One region of the Candidatus Thiodiazotropha sp. CDECU1 genome, then DNA from elsewhere that is predicted to be linked to it. Evidence: predicted binding sites of a transcription regulator. Region 1 holds the regulator's gene; the other holds the start of a gene.
What was found. Region 1 encodes FliA, which starts transcription of late flagellar genes. Its sites were predicted from a motif close to GCTAAAGTTNNNNNNNNNNCNGCCGATA; they were not measured.
Positions count from the first base shown of each region.

Region 2: a site for FliA is predicted at 2,776-2,803, ahead of R2K28_RS08685 (type IV pilus twitching motility protein PilT). Genes of this name have one in related genera too.

Region 1 covers NZ_OY734020.1:2,725,073-2,729,287, forward strand. Annotated here, with positions in the region: gene R2K28_RS12415 (chemotaxis protein CheA) at 1-1,117, opposite strand, end outside; gene R2K28_RS12420 (protein phosphatase CheZ) at 1,189-1,923, opposite strand; gene cheY (chemotaxis response regulator CheY) at 1,949-2,320, opposite strand; gene R2K28_RS12430 (RNA polymerase sigma factor FliA) at 2,388-3,134, opposite strand; gene R2K28_RS12435 (MinD/ParA family ATP-binding protein) at 3,137-4,018, opposite strand; gene flhF (flagellar biosynthesis protein FlhF) at 4,005-4,215, opposite strand, start outside.
Region 2 covers NZ_OY734020.1:1,914,976-1,919,190, reverse strand. Annotated here, with positions in the region: gene R2K28_RS08695 (hypothetical protein) at 1-336, shown strand, start outside; gene R2K28_RS08690 (PilT/PilU family type 4a pilus ATPase) at 382-1,506, opposite strand; gene R2K28_RS08685 (type IV pilus twitching motility protein PilT) at 1,630-2,664, opposite strand; gene R2K28_RS08680 (YggS family pyridoxal phosphate-dependent enzyme) at 2,951-3,658, shown strand; gene proC (pyrroline-5-carboxylate reductase) at 3,696-4,215, shown strand, end outside.

The DNA.
Region 1 (4,215 bases):
CGGCAGGTTTCTTGGCGGGTGCTGTTTTTGCATCAGGCGCCGACTTTTTCGCAGGCTTGGCTGCCGCTTTGGCAGTAGATTTTTTGGCTGCGGATTTAGCTTTACCCTTGGGGGGCATTTTCTGCGCAGGCTTTGGTGCCTTTTTACCCTCGGTCGTTTCATCCTCATCCGACTTGATCTTATGCGGATCGAACTTCCCCGCACCATGGATCTGATCCAGTAGATCTTCAAATTCATCTTCACTGATATCGTCATCACCTGCAGGGGGCTTTGCCGCTTTTTTCGGCTTGGCCTTTTTCTTGGCGGGTGCTTGCTCATTGCTCAGCTTATCGGGATTGAATTTGCCTTCGCCATGGATCTCGTCAAGTAAGGCCTCGAACTCATCCTCGGAAATATCATCAGAGGCTGCAGGTTTCTTAGCCTTATCTTCTGCCTTGGGTTTACCCGTGAATTTACCCTTGCCGTGCAGTTCATCCAGCAGGTTTTCAAATTCATCCTCGGATATATTGTCATCCTTGCCGGCTTGGGCAGGTTCTTGAATCGCATCCAGCAAGGACTCGAATTCGTTATCGCTTATATCATCCGATGAAGACGGCACACTCTCCGCTGATGTCTCTGCCTCCGCCTCTGCCTCAACCGCCACCGCTGTATCTGTTTCCTCCACTGCTTCATCATCAGCCGACTCCTCTGCAGCGGCCTCTTCTTCCTCTTCCTCTTCCTCTTCTCCTTCCGGCACGGCAAATTTATTCAGTCGCTCGATCAGTTCCGGATCCGCATGTTCCGGCATAATACCTTCGCGTACCTGCTCGAACATGGCATTCACAATATCCAGCACCTCAAGTACAGAATCCATGAGATCCGGACCCACACTACGCTGTCCCTGGCGCAGTATATTGAAGACATCCTCGGCCCGATGGCAGACTTCCACCAAGGGATCTATGGATAGGAATCCCGCACCGCCCTTAATCGTGTGAAAACCGCGAAATACGGCATTTAGCAGATCGAAATCATCAGGTTGCTGCTCCAGGTCCACAAGCTGTTCACTCAACAGCTCTAGTATCTCTCCAGCCTCGACCAAAAAATCCTGAAGGATTTCGTCGTTGACATCGATGCTCATCTAATGCTCCCGGTGGATCACCGAACTTTACCGAATGTTGTTGAAATCTATATCGGTCCTAACCTGAATAACTAAAACCCCAGGCTGGAGAGCAGATCGTCCACATCGTCCTGGTTTGTCACTTGTTCGCCCTGATCCAGACCTGGAATAGCCGGTCCCGCAAGCACTTCAGCTTGGTCTTTATTCTGTTCGGGATCTTCCAGCTTGCTACCGGTGATACGCACCAGCATGACCAGTTTCTCCTCCACATCATGAACAAGGGTGATGACCTTGCGAATAATTTGGCCGGTAAGATCCTGAAAATCCTGAGCCATTAGCACTTCAGACAGGTTTTTGTGCAATTCACCGGCATCACTCTGCGTACTCTTTAGGAAACTTGAAAGTGAACTGCTCAGCTCCTTGAAATCCTCTTTGTTGAGTAATTGGGAACGTAGGTTCTCCCACTGCTCAGCAAGTTCAGCAGATCCCTGTTCAATCTTCTCGATCAGAGGAATACTATGCTCGACAGCAGTGAGCGTCCGATTCGCGGATTGCTCGGTCATGGTAATGACATAGGTGAGCCGCTCCTTGGCATCCGGAATCTCCACATTGGTCATATCGGAGATTCGGGCATCAAGGAGAAAACCGTTGATGGCTTCATGCAGTTCACGGGTCAGGCGACCCACCTCTTGGAACAGGTCGTCGTTTTTCTTTGCTTGTGTCAGATTACCTATCAATCGCTCGGATTCCGCATCATCACCGGCTTCCAAGCTGATAACGAGGGACTTTGCAATCTCTAATCGTTGTTGGTTGTCTTGTTGTCCCATTTTTTACTCCAGACACAGCCTCAATTTAACCCACGCGTTCGAAGATCTTGTTGATCTTTTCTTCCAAGGTCGTGGCAGTGAAAGGTTTAACGACATAGCCGTTTACACCTGCTTGTGCCGCCTCGATGATCTGTTCGCGTTTAGATTCCGCTGTTACCATCAATACCGGCAATGCGGCCAACTTATCATCCGCCCTGACCGCTTTCAGCAGATCGATACCTGTCATTCCCGGCATGTTCCAGTCTGAGACAAGAAAATCGAAATTCCCACTCTGTAGCATGGGTAGTGCCGTGAGACCATCATCCGCCTCCTGGGTGTTGTTAAACCCAAGATCACGCAATAGATTCTTGATAATACGCCGCATGGTGGAAAAGTCGTCCACAATGAGGATCTTCATATTCTTGTCCAATGCTACCTCCATCCTGTTAGTGCTGACGTCCCGTCAACGAATCACAGGCCAACCATTACTCTTCGTCGTGTACCAATGAAAGCCAATCTGTCAGTCGTGACCGCAAACGCAGTGTCGCCTGACTGTGTATTTGACAAACCCTAGACTCACTCACACCCAGTACATGCCCGATTTCACGAAGATTCATCTCATCATCGTAATACATGGCAATAACCAGCCGCTCACGATCGGGCAAGCCAGCAATCGCATCCGCCAATGCCTTCTTGAAGGCGTCTTTCTGCAATCCATCGAATGGTGTATCTGCAGATCCTTCCCTGGCAACCGGGAAGCCATCACTCACTGCGGTCAACTCATCCAGACTGAAAATTCGACAACCCGTTGAATCCCTGAGGATTTGATGGTACTCCTCAAGGCTCATATCCAAGGCATCGGCCACCTCTACATCACGCGCATCTCTGCCCTCGTGGTTCTCGATTTCCCGCATCGCTTCAGCAACCATGCGCGCCTTGCGATGAACAGAGCGCGGTGTCCAGTCACTGCGTCGAATTTCATCCAGCATTGCACCGCGTATGCGGATACCCGCATAGGTCTCAAAACTGGCACCCTGTGTGGGGTCGTAGTTTCTGCTCGCCTCGAGCAGGCCCAACATCCCCGCTTGAATCAGATCATCCGCCTGAACATTCGGTGGCAACCGGTTCATCAGGTGATAAGCGATCCTTTTCACCAGTCCGGCATGTTGATCCACCAGATCATCATAGTTCTGTTGTTGCTGCATGGCGGTGTATGTCGCTAAGCCGCTCACCGTCATACCTCCCCGTATTGGCTAGAAAATTGGATCAATCGTTCGACGAAAAACTGTAAATCGCCACTGACACCCGAGGGTACAGGCCAGTTATCGGCCTTTTTGGCCAAATTCTTGAATGCCTGTGCTACTCGTGAACGTGGATAGGCCTCTACAACCGGTTTTTGGCTTCGCACCGCTTTGCGGAGTTGTTCGTCATAAGGAATGCTGCCCATGTAGTTCAGCATAACGTCCAGGTATTGATCGGTTACCCGGCACATTTTATTGTAAAGATCACGCCCCTCTTGCACACTCTTTACCATATTAGCCAAGATTCGGAAACGACTAATTCCGTGCTCACGGTTGAGCAGCTTGATAATGGCATAAGCGTCCGTGATGGAGGCGGGTTCATCACATACCACAACAATCTGTTCCTGCGCTGCACGACTGAAACTGATCACCAGATCGGAAATGCCGGCAGCCGTGTCGATCAGCAAAACGTCCACATCGTTGGCAACTTCGCTGAAGGCTTGGATTAAACCGGCATTTTCGGCAGGGGTCATCTCAGCCATGTGCTGGATTCCGGAAGCACCAGGGACAACCCTCATTCCCTTGGGCCCGGTGACCAAAACATCCTCCAGTGAGCATTCACCCTGCATCACATGGGACAGATTACGCTCTGCGTGCAAACCGAGGAGTACGTCCAGATTTGCCAATCCCAAATCGGCGTCGAGCAGCATTACCCGGCGACCGAGTTCGGCGAAGGCGACCCCCAGATTGGCAGAAATACTGGTCTTGCCCACACCACCCTTACCACCGGTGACAGCAATCACCCTCACCGGTTCCGGGTTAATCATCCTGCGCAACCCTGTTGCCTGATCTTCGATCTGTTCAGACATGTGCATGTTCATTCATTCCCCCGAAAGCCATCGCCAGATACTCCTCATCTGGACTGCCACCCATAAGTTCGGATAGCTCCACTGCATGCTTCATCAACCTATCCGCATAGGCGTTGTGTATATCCTCCGGTACCCGCTGACCATCGGTAACGAAGGCCAACGGCAGTTTTGCTTCGAGAACAGCTGAAAGCACGCCCCCGAGG
Region 2 (4,215 bases), 810 kb from region 1:
AATCGCGCCATCGACGCGGCTAGTAATCCGGATATTTCCCTGGCTGAGCTGGAGGAGACCTACAAAACCGTGAAGGCCTTTGCAACGCAGACCTATACCGCTTGCGGTAGCGATGCCGATTGGGCGGCACAGGCCGAGCATTTTGTCGCTGCGGCCGCGGCGGCCGCACTCTCCAGCGATGACCAGACCGGTGCGCGGGGGGCTTGGAAGGCCGCTATGCAGGCCCGCATGGCGAAAAATTGCGAAATGATTCTGATCGATGACGGTGCGGCTGCAAATGAGTCGGAGAACCAATATCAGATGGCTGAGCGCTATCTGGAAGGGCTGCCACAGTAAATTGTAGGTTGGGTGCGGTTCATAGCACCCAACCCAGGTCTGTGATCAGTGCTTACCATCCGACAGGGTAATCCCATCCAGCTCATCGATCAGGGAGTCGCTGGTATGGGCCGCACCAAGTTTTATCATCAGGCGTACATCGTTGGTCGAATCGGCATGGGCCAGGGCATTCTCATAGCTGATGACACCCTCTTCATAAAGCTGGAAGAGATGCTGGTCAAAAGTGATCATGCCGTGTTCCGTTGAACGCTTCATCAACTCTTTGAGCTTATGGATTTCACCTTTGCGAATCAGCTCTGCGGCCAAGGGGGTATTCAACATCACCTCGACAGCGGCACGCCGGCCGTTGCCGTCCACTTTCGGGATCAGTTGCTGAGCCACTATGGCCTTCAGATTCAGTGATAGATCCATAAAGATCTGCTCCCTGGCATCCTCCGGAAAGAAGTGGATAACACGATCAAGTGCCTGATTGGCGTTGTTGGCATGCAGGGTCGAGAGGCATAGATGACCGGTTTCGGCAAAGGCAATGGCATGCTCCATGGTCTTTCGGGTACGTATTTCACCAATCAGAATAACGTCCGGCGCCTGGCGCAGAGTGTTCTTGAGCGCCACTTCATATGACTCGGTGTCTATACCCACTTCACGCTGCGTAATGATGCACTGGTTGTGATCGTGCATGTACTCAATGGGGTCTTCGATACTGACAATATGACCATCGCCCCTGGTGTTGCGATAGCCGATCATGGCCGCCAGTGAGGTGGATTTACCGGTTCCGGTAGCGCCCACGAAGATCACCAGGCCGCGTTTGACCATGGAGAGATCCTGCAGAATGGGGGGTAGATAGAGTGATTCCAGGGTAGGTATCTTGTTTTCAATGCGGCGTAGTACCATACCTACAGTATCGCGCTGATAAAAACTGCTGACCCGGAAGCGGCCCAATCTTTTGACACTGATGGCGAAATTGCACTCTTTGGTTTCGTCGAACTCCTTCTGTTGTGCATCGGTCATGATGCTATAGACCATCTCCTTGGTCTGCCTGGGTGTCAAAGGGGTCTTATTGATGGGATGGATCTTTCCATCCACCTTTATGGAGGGCTCTCGCCCAGCGGTTACGAACAGATCGGACGCCTTGTTTTTCACCACCACGGATAGAAGTGCGTTCAAATCCATAATCTTATCCTCTTTATTCAGATTCCAACCCGGCAGCGATGTGACGTCGCTAATTCAGGCAGCAGATAGCAACCGCAAACGGGGCTGAACAGGTGTCATCATACACCTGGAAGATAATATAGTTTAGAACTGATCCTTGTTTTGCGCCTTGGCCTTGGCGTCAAGACGGCTTACCACACCACGCTGCACCAACTCCTTCAGGGCCTGGTCCATGGTCTGCATCCCCGCTGCCTGTCCGGTCTGGATCGCGGAATACATCTGCGCGACCTTGTCCTCACGGATCAGGTTTCGGATCGCCGGGGTGCCAACCATGATCTCCCAAGCAGCAATTCGACCACCACCAATCTTTTTCAGCAGGGTCTGGGCAATCACGGATCGCAGGGATTCGGACAACATGGATCGCACCATCGACTTCTCTCCCGCCGGAAAGACATCGATGATCCGGTCGATGGTCTTGGCCGCCGAACTGGTGTGCAGGGTACCGAATACCAGATGTCCGGTTTCGGCGGCGGTCAAGGCCAGGCGGATGGTTTCCAGATCACGCAGCTCGCCCACCAGGATGATATCCGGGTCTTCACGCAAAGCAGAGCGCAGCGCCTCGGAAAATCCCAAGGTGTCACGATGCACTTCGCGCTGGTTGATCAGGCACTTCTTGCTGGAGTGAACAAACTCGATCGGATCCTCGATGGTGAGGATATGGGAGTAGTCATTGTCGTTCTTGTAATCCATCATGGCAGCCAGGGTGGTGGACTTACCGGAGCCGGTCGGTCCGGTCACCAGCACCAGCCCGCGGGGCACATCCACGATTTCCTTGAAGGTAGTGGGACAGCCGAGCTCTTCCAGGGTCAGCACCTTGGATGGGATGGTACGAAAGACCGCCGATGCGCCGCGGGCCTGATTGAAGGCGTTGACACGAAATCTCGCCAATCCGGGAATCTCGAAGGAGAAGTCATTCTCCAGGTACTCCTCGAAGTCCTTGCGCTGTTTATCATTCATGATGTCATACACAAGGGCGTGAACGACCTTGTGTTCAAGAGCGGGGACATTGATGCGTCTGATGTCGCCATCCACACGAATCATGGGTGGCAAACCGGCAGAGAGATGCAAGTCTGATGCGTTGTGCTTGACACTGAAGGCCAGAAGTTCAGCGATATCCATTCATTCCCCCATTAGAAATTCTAAAGACCCATGATGAGTCGCAATATAGACACTTTAGCGATGTTCCGCGATGATGGCATTCCCTATCCATAGATTTGCGCTTTTCATAGCTATCGTCCCAAAAATGGATAAGTTTAGCTGTGTTGCAGTCAAATATTAAGGAAACACTCTATGCATCTGAGGCAGTTCAACTTGAAATGGCATCAACTTGACCTCACTTTGCAGGATACTACAAAGATCAACCCAACAACCAAGCAAATTGCACAATTTAATTGATGTACCCAGCGTGACAGATCAGACTCGAAACAGGCTGCAGCAGCGCTATCAACTGGTGTTGAAGCGAATTCACCAGGCGGAAACCACAGCTGAACGTACACCAGACAGCGTTCGGCTGCTGGCTGTCAGCAAGACCAGGAGCGCTGAGGAGATTGCCTTATTGGCGGGTCTCGGGCAGACACGCTTCGGCGAGAGTTACCTGCAGGAGGCGCTGGTGAAAATTGACCAGTTAGGGGACAAAGGCGTGGAATGGCACTTCATCGGCCGCATCCAGAGCAACAAGACCCGACCGATAGCTGAAAAATTCGCCTGGGTTCACAGCGTCGCCAGCCTTAAACATGCCACGCGATTGAGCCAGCAACGTCCCCCGGGTCTGCCACCATTGAATATCTGTCTCCAGGTCAATACCAGTGGTGAATCGAGTAAGGACGGTCTCAGCGAAGTGGCATTGAGAGAGCAATTCAAGGCCTATACCGCACTCCCCAATCTATCTATCAGGGGGCTGATGACCATCCCGGCACCTGCTGCCGGGAATGCGGCTCAACACGCCCCCTTAATGCGGTTAAGATTGTTACGCGACGAACTTAAGTCTGCGCAGATACCACTGGATACCCTATCCATGGGCATGTCGGACGATCTTGAGGCCGCCATCGAAGAGGGCGCGACGATCGTCAGAATAGGCACCGCAATTTTTGGCCCACGGCAGTATAATCAGTGAAGCCTGCACCCAATCAACAAAAGTGAACAGCAACGGCATGAGTAACGATAACATCACATTCATCGGTGGCGGCAACATGGCCACCAGCCTGATAAGCGGCTTGATTGCCGATGGTTATGACAAGGGGCGCATCACGGTGAGTGATCCCGACCCTGACAAGCTGGCCCAACTGGCTGCACGCTGCGGCGTTAACACCCAGTCTGAGAATAACAGCGCCATCAGCCAGGCAGAGGTGGTGGTTTTGGCGGTTAAACCGCAAGTCCTCAAGGCAGTGACCGAGGACTTGGCTGCAACTGTACAAAAGGTCCAGCCACTGGTGATATCCATCGTCGCCGGCGTCAAGGAGTCCACCCTGCGGAATTGGTTGGGCGGTGATGTGGCACTGGTGCGCAGTATGCCGAACACCCCGGCCATGATTCAGTCCGGTGCAACGGGTATGCACGCCGGCCCAGGAGTGAGTGAGATACAGCGCAACCAGGCTGAAAGCATATTACGGGCAGTGGGCCTCACCCGTTGGGTTGAGAATGAATCTCAAATGGATGCGGTCACCGCTGTCT